2 regions of the Undibacterium sp. Di27W genome follow, and region 1 is predicted to be linked to the other one. Evidence: riboswitches for the same ligand, from Rfam matches in the RefSeq annotation. Region 1 holds a riboswitch; the other holds the start of a gene.

The links. Region 1 has a riboswitch for glycine ahead of gcvT (glycine cleavage system aminomethyltransferase GcvT). Riboswitches for the same ligand answer to the same signal wherever they lie in the genome.
Region 2: linked by a shared signal. The riboswitch ahead of ACO0LF_RS27440 (hypothetical protein) and the one ahead of gcvT (glycine cleavage system aminomethyltransferase GcvT) in region 1 are both predicted to bind glycine.

What each region holds. Positions count from the first base shown of each region.
Region 1 covers NZ_JBMPOS010000001.1:239,081-243,664, forward strand. Annotated here, with positions in the region: gene ACO0LF_RS00995 (penicillin acylase family protein) at 1-1,102, shown strand, start outside; glycine riboswitch at 1,616-1,704, shown strand; glycine riboswitch at 1,716-1,854, shown strand; gene gcvT (glycine cleavage system aminomethyltransferase GcvT) at 1,935-3,065, shown strand; gene gcvH (glycine cleavage system protein GcvH) at 3,159-3,536, shown strand; gene gcvP (aminomethyl-transferring glycine dehydrogenase) at 3,656-4,584, shown strand, end outside.
Region 2 covers NZ_JBMPOS010000018.1:58,307-62,890, forward strand. Annotated here, with positions in the region: gene ACO0LF_RS27415 (methyl-accepting chemotaxis protein) at 1-84, opposite strand, end outside; gene ACO0LF_RS27420 (hypothetical protein) at 338-613, opposite strand; gene ACO0LF_RS27425 (YkgJ family cysteine cluster protein) at 630-926, opposite strand; gene ACO0LF_RS27430 (C39 family peptidase) at 1,042-1,629, opposite strand; gene ACO0LF_RS27435 (hypothetical protein) at 1,674-2,423, opposite strand; gene ACO0LF_RS27440 (hypothetical protein) at 2,594-2,794, opposite strand; glycine riboswitch at 2,960-3,058, opposite strand; gene ACO0LF_RS27445 (hypothetical protein) at 3,346-4,584, shown strand, end outside.

The DNA.
Region 1 (4,584 bases):
GAACGTCGTCTGGGCCAATGCGCAAGGTGATATTGCCTGGTGGGCTGCGGCGAAACTGGTCAAGCGACCAACGGACGTCAATCCAGCTTTTATCCTCGATGGCAGCACGGCAGAAGCGGACAAACCTGGTTTTACTGATTTCGCCGATAATCCGCATGAGGTCAATCCTGCTCGTGGCTACATTGTCTCGGCCAATCAGCAGCCCCTGCCATCGGCAGATTTTGCCATACCCGGTTATTACAATCTGAATGAGCGCGCGCGTCGTCTAGATGTTTTGCTGTCGCAGCCTGGCATCAAGTGGAATACCAAAAACAGCCAGGCTTTGCAGCTCGATAATAAGACAGCTTATGCTGCCCAGATTTTGCCCTCCATCTTGCCCATCTTGCGCAAGCAAGTAACTGATGCAGACGGCAAGCGTTTGCTGGAATTGCTGGAGAAATGGGATGGCAGTTACCAGGCGAATAGCATAGCGCCCACCATCTTCAGCCAATTACTGTATCAGATCACCTATGCGGCGATGGCGAATGAAGTCGGTGAAGTCCAATTTAAAAACCTCTTGCGCACCCGCGCACTCGATTATGCCTTGCCACGCTTGCTCGCAGATGCGAATTCACCCTGGTGGGATAATCGTGCCACGTCAGCAGTGGAAACCCGCGACGATATCCTGGCACTGGCCTGGCGCGACAGCATCGCGCATTTGCAAAAAACTTTCGGCACCGACAGCAAGCAATGGACCTGGGGCAAGGCGCATACGCTGACGCACAAGCATCCTTTATCTCAGCAAAAGCCGCTGGACAAGCTATTCAACATAGGCCCGTTTGAAGTTGCGGGTGGGCGTGAAGTGCCAAATAATTTGTCCGGACCTATAGGGCCAGCACCCTGGGATGTCGTGTACGGGCCATCCACACGACGCCTGATTGATTTTGCCGATGCCTCGAAAGCGCTAGGCATTAATCCCGTGGGGCAGAGCGGGGTTTTGTTTGATGCCCACTACAATGATCAGGCGGCAGGGTTTGCGGCTGGGACTTATGTGCAGCAGTATTTGAGTGAGAAGGATGTTGTGGGGCATGCTAAGAGTGTGTTGGTGTTGAGGGGGAAATAGGAGGACCTGTTACCATCATCACCGAAGCATAATCCGGCAATGATGCAACGCACATATTGACGTCATTCCAGCATGCTTTTGGCTGGAATCCAGTGGCGTTCGTGGTCAACTATTGCGTGAGCTAATTTCTGATCCCTAGTGTTTGAGCATTCGGATTTTCAAATACCTTCACACGTCATTTAAGATTGCAGGCCGGGCTACCCCCGGCCTGCAATCATAATTTCACGAATACTGGTTATTAATTTCAGCTTGGCAAAAGCATTTAAGATATTTGCCTCACGCAAAATGCAAGATTCAAATCAGTCTGCAAGGATGAGATTTACTATCAGGTAAATATAGGCGGTAAATGGAAAGTATATTTAAATAGTCGATTTGGCAATGGAAGCAAATACAAGAATTTCTTTAAAATAAAATTTTATTTGCTAATTTAACAATTCCAGCATGAGCTAAGCACTTTTCTGTAAATATTTCCACACTCAACTACCCAAGCCCTTGCAAGCCTTATATAATCGCGCTACTTGATCGGGAGAGCGTGACGAAAGTTACCGCCGAAGGGGCTAATACCCAAAAAACTCTCAGGCACAAAGGACCGATCAACGGGGTAGTTAAAAGTTGCCCCAACTCTGGAGAGCGGTAGCGGCAGATAGGTTTATTTTTATAAATATTCGCCGGACTACCCACCGAAGGTGCGCGCGGGCAGCAAACATACATGGCTCCCGTAATCTCTCAGGTACCAGGACAGAGGGGTATGCGATTTCAGCGCATGCGACGTTTATTCGTCGGCATGCGTTTGTTCGTCCCTTCAATCTGGCAATCTGGTAATGAGGCACTCATGACGCAAGCAGCGACATCACTCAAGGCAACTCCCCTCAATGCAGCCCATCGTGCGGCTGGCGCAAAAATGGTTGATTTTGGCGGTTGGGACATGCCCGTCAACTATGGTTCCCAAATCGAAGAACATCATGCTGTGCGCACTGATTGCGGCATGTTTGATGTATCCCATATGTGTGTCGTTGATTTGCAGGGCGAAAATGTACGCAGCTTCCTGCGTGGCCTGGTAGCCAATAATGTCGATAAATTGCAGGTGGCGGGCAAGGCCCTGTATTCCTGCATGTTGAAGCCTGAAGGCACGGTCATCGACGACCTCATCATTTATTTCTTCAGCGAAAACTGGTTCCGCCTCGTCGTCAATGCTGGCACGGCAGAAAAAGACATCGCCTGGATGAATGCCCGCAATGCAGAAACCAATAGCGGCCTGACCATTACCCAGCGCCGGGATGGTGCTAACGCTTTCGCTCTCGTAGCAGTGCAGGGCCCGAATGCCCGCGCCAAGGCATGGGAAGTCTTGCCAGAAACCAAGGCTGCCAGCGCAGACATCAAACCTTTCAATGCTGTTATCGTGGCCGACACCTCCTTTGGTGAAGTCATGGTGGCACGCACTGGTTATACCGGTGAAGATGGTTTTGAGATTGCTGTTTCTGCCGATCGCGTGACTGATTTCTGGAATGCCCTGGTCGCGGTTGGCGTCAAACCTGCTGGCCTGGGTGCGCGCGACACCCTGCGTCTCGAAGCTGGCATGAATCTGTATGGCCAGGACATGGATGAAACAGTCAACCCGCTTGATGCTGGTCTGGCCTGGACTATCGACCTGGTCAGTGAACGCGATTTCGTTGGCAAACAAGCATTGCAAACACAAGGCCAGAACGCCCAGTTCCTGGGCCTGATCCTGCGTGAAAAAGGCGGCATCTTGCGCGCCCATCAAAAAGTAGTGTGCGCACAAGGCGAAGGTGAAATCACCAGCGGTACTTTCAGCCCGACCATGGAACAGGCAATTGCACTGGCACGTTTGCCTATGGGCGTATCTGTAGGCGATACTGTACATGTTGTTATCCGTGACAAGCAATTGGCAGCATCTGTTGTCAAACTGCCTTTTGTCCGTAACGGCAAAATCCTGGCCGTATAATTTGATCTGCAGTCAGTACAAGGTGTTAGTACTGACTACTATTGATTAGCCACTCATTATTATTTAAAACAATTTATTTAACTGGAGCCCATCATGAACGTACCAGCAGACCTGAAATACACAACATCCCACGAATGGGTACGCACAGAAGCAGACGGCACGATCACTGTCGGCATTACAGCATTTGCTCAGGACGCTTTGGGCGATATCGTTTTCGTTGATCTGCCTAAAGTTGGCACAGCACTCGAAGCTGGCAAGGATTGCGCCGTGGTTGAGTCTGTTAAAGCAGCTGGCGATATCTATGCACCAGTGACTGGCGAAGTTGTCGCCATCAATGAAGAACTGGCCGATGCACCAGAATCCATCAATGCTGATGCATTTGCTGCATGGTTGTTCAAACTGAAGCCAGCCAATATTGCTGATCTTGATGCCTTGATGAATGCTGAAGCTTACGCCAAGAACATCGCCTGATTATGTAGTTAAAAGAGGTGGCCCTGTGGCTGCCTCTTTTAATATGGATTTGCCTGTTGCGGTTTGTCCCGCATAGCTACACCTGATATTCCACGTTACTCTTCTGTACCCCATATACCATGACCCGTCCTTCACTGACCCAACTGGAAGCGCATGACGCTTTCATCGCTCGCCATATCGGCCCTTCTGAAGCAGAACAAGCCGCCATGCTGAAAACCCTGGGCTATGCTGACCGCACAGCCCTGATTGATGCCATCGTCCCGGCCAATATCCGCCGTCACGATGTGCTGCCACTGGCGCAATTCACAGAAGCCAAGTCCGAACAGGAAGCACTGGCCACATTGAAGGCACTGGCGTCGAAAAACCGTGTACTGAAGTCTTTGATCGGTCAGGGGTATTACAATACGCATACGCCTGGCGTGATCCTGCGCAATATCTTTGAAAACCCTGCCTGGTACACAGCTTACACACCGTATCAGCCAGAGATTTCCCAGGGTCGCCTGGAAGCCATCTTGAACTTCCAGCAAGTCATCACTGACCTGACTGGCATGGACATCGCCAATGCATCCATGCTCGATGAAGGCACGGCTGCGGCTGAAGCCATGACGCTGATACAGCGCGTAGGCAAATCCAAATCGAATGTGTTTTATGTCGCTGCCGATGTCTTGCCACAAACCCGCGAAATCATAGAAACCCGCGCCAAACCACTGGGTATAGAAGTACGCACTTGTGCTGGCAATGAAGCGCTGGACAATGATTGTTTCGGCGTCTTGCTGCAATACCCTGGCGTTGACGGTTCCATCGTTGATTACCGCGAATACGCGGCAGCCTTGCATGCCAAGGGCGCAATGGTCATCGCTGCTGCCGATTTGCTGGCACTGACACTGATCGCGTCTCCAGGCGAGTGGGGTGCTGACGTGGTTGTTGGTAACAGCCAGCGCTTTGGCGTACCGCTGGGCTTTGGTGGCCCGCACGCAGGTTACATGGGTACACGCGATGCATTCAAACGCAGCATGCCTGGCCGTCTGGTTGGGGTGACAGTCGATGC
Region 2 (4,584 bases), on a different contig from region 1:
GGTAATGAAGAATAGTGCCAGAATGAGTGCAAAGCCCAAGCCTAAGCGTTTACCCACCGAAAGGTGTTTAAGTAGAGAGAACATAGATTTTCTATTTGTTGTCGTAAGACAAATTGAAAATGCAGACCCGTAAATACCTGGTGGTCTGCATAGGAAAGAAGGGAAATTAAATTTCCTGGTGGTAATTATACTTTGAAGTAATTAGCTAGATGTATGAAGTTTGTATGAAATTTATTCATGATTTGTTATGTCAGGTTCTTTTACATGCCAAGGCGTGTTGACATGTTTAAGCAGCAATATTTGCTGTAAATGCCAGTTGCATGACCTGGCATAGCCTTCATTTCTTGTTTAGTACTTTGAGTGATTTAGCTGCACTCACCAGCATGGTCAGTAGGAGAAACAAGTGCATGCTCACTACAAGCATGGTCCCCAACTGTGCATGAAGCTGGTCCAGCATATAGGCCAGGCCCCATGCCAGCAGCGGGAATAAGGGGATGATGGGAAATATGGATACACTTCCCATGTCCCCTTTTGCGCTTTTCTCTAAGACGGCCGTTGGTATCCAGATGAGCCAGGCAAGACTGGCAATGAGTAGGGCGTAGAGATCAGTCATGGCCGACGTAGGGTATTCAATGTGGCGCGGTCGCGGCTTCAAGCTGTGTCAAATAAAACATCGCCTGCTCCTTATTTTCCCCGCACATGTCAAACGAAGCCTTTAAGCCCGCGCAAACAGCCGGGCGGCTGGCATCGCCAAAAATCTTGCAACCCAAATCTGCATCCAGTTGTATACAGGGCACACCGGCGGGTTTGCCATTCGGCATGCCGGGTATGGGGCTAGTGATGGACGGTGCTATACAGCAGGCGGCGCAGTGGGGGCGGCAGGAAAAAGAAGTACTCATGCGCGCATTGTAAAGTATGCGTCTCATGGCACGCCAGCAGAAAGAGGTGCTTTGTATGATGCACGGCAGGTAGGAGGTGTTAAATGCACAAGCTCCCACCTGCTTATTTCATGACGTATATGTCACAGCAATGCCAGGGTGATCAGCCACTGACATTCATACGCTGGGTATGTGTCCACTGATGATCATAGTCAGATACCGCAGAACCATAAGTCCTGTAGGTTTTACCTTCACCCGGCCATGGGTTCATGATGTAGATGTAATTGGTACCATTGTAGACTTCATAGCCAGAACCGACCATGATATGGCCGCCGCCATTGGTCCAGCCATAGCGGATGATGAAGGGGCGGTTGGCATTGATGTCATTGACCACGGTATTCCATGAAGATGCATAGCTATAAGCGTTGTTGGATACGCCCCAATGGCTCAGGATGTTTTGCACGCTGCCACCGCTGCCATACATGGAGTTGGGCTGATTGGCGTTGCTATTCCAGTTAAAATTGCTATTGCCGCAGGCATAATTCAAGCCAAAAGCCCAGTTGACGATCTGGCACTGGCTGGGATTTTGATTGTAGAAACTCAGTAATGCCTTGCTGCTGCCTGCCCAGCACCACTGGCTATGCTCCTGGGTCACCAGCGGTATGTTCAGCGCGCGTGACTGCGAAAAGGCGGATGACATACCCAGCATGATGCCCAGTGCAAGGATCAGTCTTAACAGATTTTTTTGCATGATATCTCCATATTTATTGTCAGTGTGAGCGGTAGTTTTTTTGTCTAGCGGAAGTTATCCAGATTGGTTTTGATACTGGCGCGCAGCGGATCAAGGATGTCGCTTTGTTCCAGCAAACCATTATTGGCAGAGGCTGTTCCGGTTTTTTCGCTGCGCTGTTGCAGCAGCAGGGTTTGCCGCGCTGCCTGCAAGGGTGCGAAGCGGGCACGGGCATCAGTCGGGGAGACGACTTCCAGGAAATCCGACATGGCCTGGTAGATGCGGATGAAGCGCAAGTTAGAGCGTGTGCTATTGCCATGCACGGCGATCGCTGCATCCACATCCTTGGCCAGCACTGCGCCACCATAGGAGGTGATGCCCCAGCGGCCATTGTCTTGCCTGAGGGTTGCCAGGCCTATCGGGGTGTCATGCAGGCTGATGACAAAGCGCCATTCGCCCGTGGCCTTGGCCAGGCTGCGCAAATCACTGCGACCGGCCAGGACATCTTGCGGTGGAATGCTATACACAGGGAAGCCATAACTGATTTTGGCATCCTTGAGGTCTTGCACATCATTGACTTCCAGCGGGAATTCGGCAGGCAGAGTACCACCGCGCCGCTGTACATTGAATTGCACAAAGGCGGCGAAATCACGTTGTGCCGCGGCGTTGACCAGGCGGGCCTGCTCTGTCGTGCCAGCGATGTCGCTACTGATGTTTTGTGCCAGTAGTGGTGCGCTCGTCACGGCACAACCAAGGCTGAGTATCAAAGCGGCGAGCGTGGATTTTTTGTATCTTGAAACGGAGTTCAAATGCATGATAGCTTGCTCCTTCTAGAGTGGTAGACAATAGCCCGCCTGTCCAAGCGGGCTGGGCGGCTTGAAACATGGCATGGTTCACATGCCGGACAAAATTACCCGCTGGTGCGGGAATAGGGATTAGCGCAACGAGCTAGATCTGAACTATCTCGCTGAGCTATGTCGTGGCATCAACAATGCAGGTGACTGCACCAGAGGTGCGTGTGGTGATCATGCTTAAGTAAATGGTCTGTGCTGAGATGGTCTTTGTCGCCATGGCTGTCGTGTTTGGCTTCTTCAGACCTGGTTTTTTTACCAGGTCCAGACTTGGCGAGCGCGCAGGCAGCAGCCATCGCGGTGACAGTGTCACCGTGTAATTTCATGATTTTCATGATGTAGAAACTCCGGGCGTCAAAGAGATATCTGCGCGCAAAATACGCTGCGGATACCCCCTCTGTCCTGGACCTGAGAGATTTCGCCTGCAACTGCTGGTGGCAGTGCAATGCTTGCTCCTTCGGTGTGCCGGGCGACGTAGTCCGGCAGCTCTTCAGAGTTTAAAAATGATAACGGTCCTTGTTGCCTGAGAGTTTCCGGGGTGGTTGCTCCTTCGGCGCTGCCCTTTTTTATGCGTAGACAGTCTCTCCCGATATCACCTGGCTTGCGCCTTTGTGCTCAACCCCTTGTGTGGGTCGTAGAAATGAGCATAGTGCACGTCTTAATCATTTACAAATTATTTTTTGATGTCAAAGCATTTATTTTCCGCGCAATGCATTGCGGCCGTAGCTTTGAAAAAAATGAATGCCAGCCCAAGATCGTCAATAAGCTCTTACATGCTTTGGTATGCTTGGTGTTTGTCCCTTGGCCCAGCTATCATATGGCTACTATCCAGCCTATTTTTTTATCCATGTCTCTGCAATTTCCCCGGGTTTCGCGATCACGCCCCTTGTCCCTGCTAGTCAAACTCAGCCTCAGTTGTGGGCTGGCATTGAGTTCTATCCCACTCCAGGTCCAGGCTCAGGACAAACCCGCAGCACAGCAAGCTGCCAAGGAAAAAGGCAAGGAAAGTGCCTGGCTGACTAGCTCTGCGCTGAGCAATTTTGCGAAAAAAATGGTGGAAAGTCGCTACATGCCCTACAAGTTGGTGGGGCAAAAAGATGGCAAGAGCATGCTGACTTACAAAGCATATTTCCAGCCCTTGCCACGTGATATAGAAAGATTTTATTACTATTGGGCCATGACGCCGGAATGGTATGCCACTTACAAAAACAATATGGCAGAAGAAGGTTATCAGGAAACCTGGCACCAGTCTTTTAGCGATGCGGCCAATACCGAATTACATCAGGCGGTGTGGCAAAAAAAACTTACGGGAAGTCCAGAGGTTCCCAAAGTGGGTAGCGGCTATGCTGATGAAGAGCATGAGCAAAACATCCTGGCCTCAATGTTATGGCGCGGCGAATTTAATAAACTGGACCAAACTCTGGACGGTGGCTTTGCGAAAAAACAGGCTGGACAATTAAACTCCAATACCCTGTATACGCGTTTTGGCACCCTGTCACGTTTGGATAAAGAGTACAAAAAACAATTTGATCGCTGGGTAAAAACCAGTCGGCATGGATATGCCTATCTGGCGCGTGGGATGTTCTTGCAAGAGCAGGCCTGGGAAGCGCGCGGTGCTAAATTTGCTGCCGAGACCAGCAAGTCACAGTTTGCCGCATTTCACCGCCTGGCTGCTCTGGCCAGACAGGATTTTAATAAGGCCAATGAAAAAATCACGGCATGCGCTATCTGTGCCGGTGAATTGATACGCAATAACAAGGCGCTCAGCAAGCAAGAAGATGATCTGGCTTTGCTCAAAACCGCTCTGCAACAAGACCATGGCCTGTATTCACCTGCCTATGCCTATCTGAATAAACTACTGCCGCAATGGGGTGGTTCATTTAACGAGATGGAAGCCTTCATCAATTACATCAAGCAAAATACCGACGATGAGATACTGGTGGAGCAATTGAAGTCACGACTGTGCTACGAGCGTGGCATGGCCATTTATCGAGAAGATACTGAAGGCGCACGCATCTGGCTTGAAAAAGGCTTGAATAGCCAGCCCTATCAATTGCTGATCAACGAACTGGCCCTGCTATATGCCAAAAAGAACAGCCACCAACAGGCCATAGCCCTGCTGGAA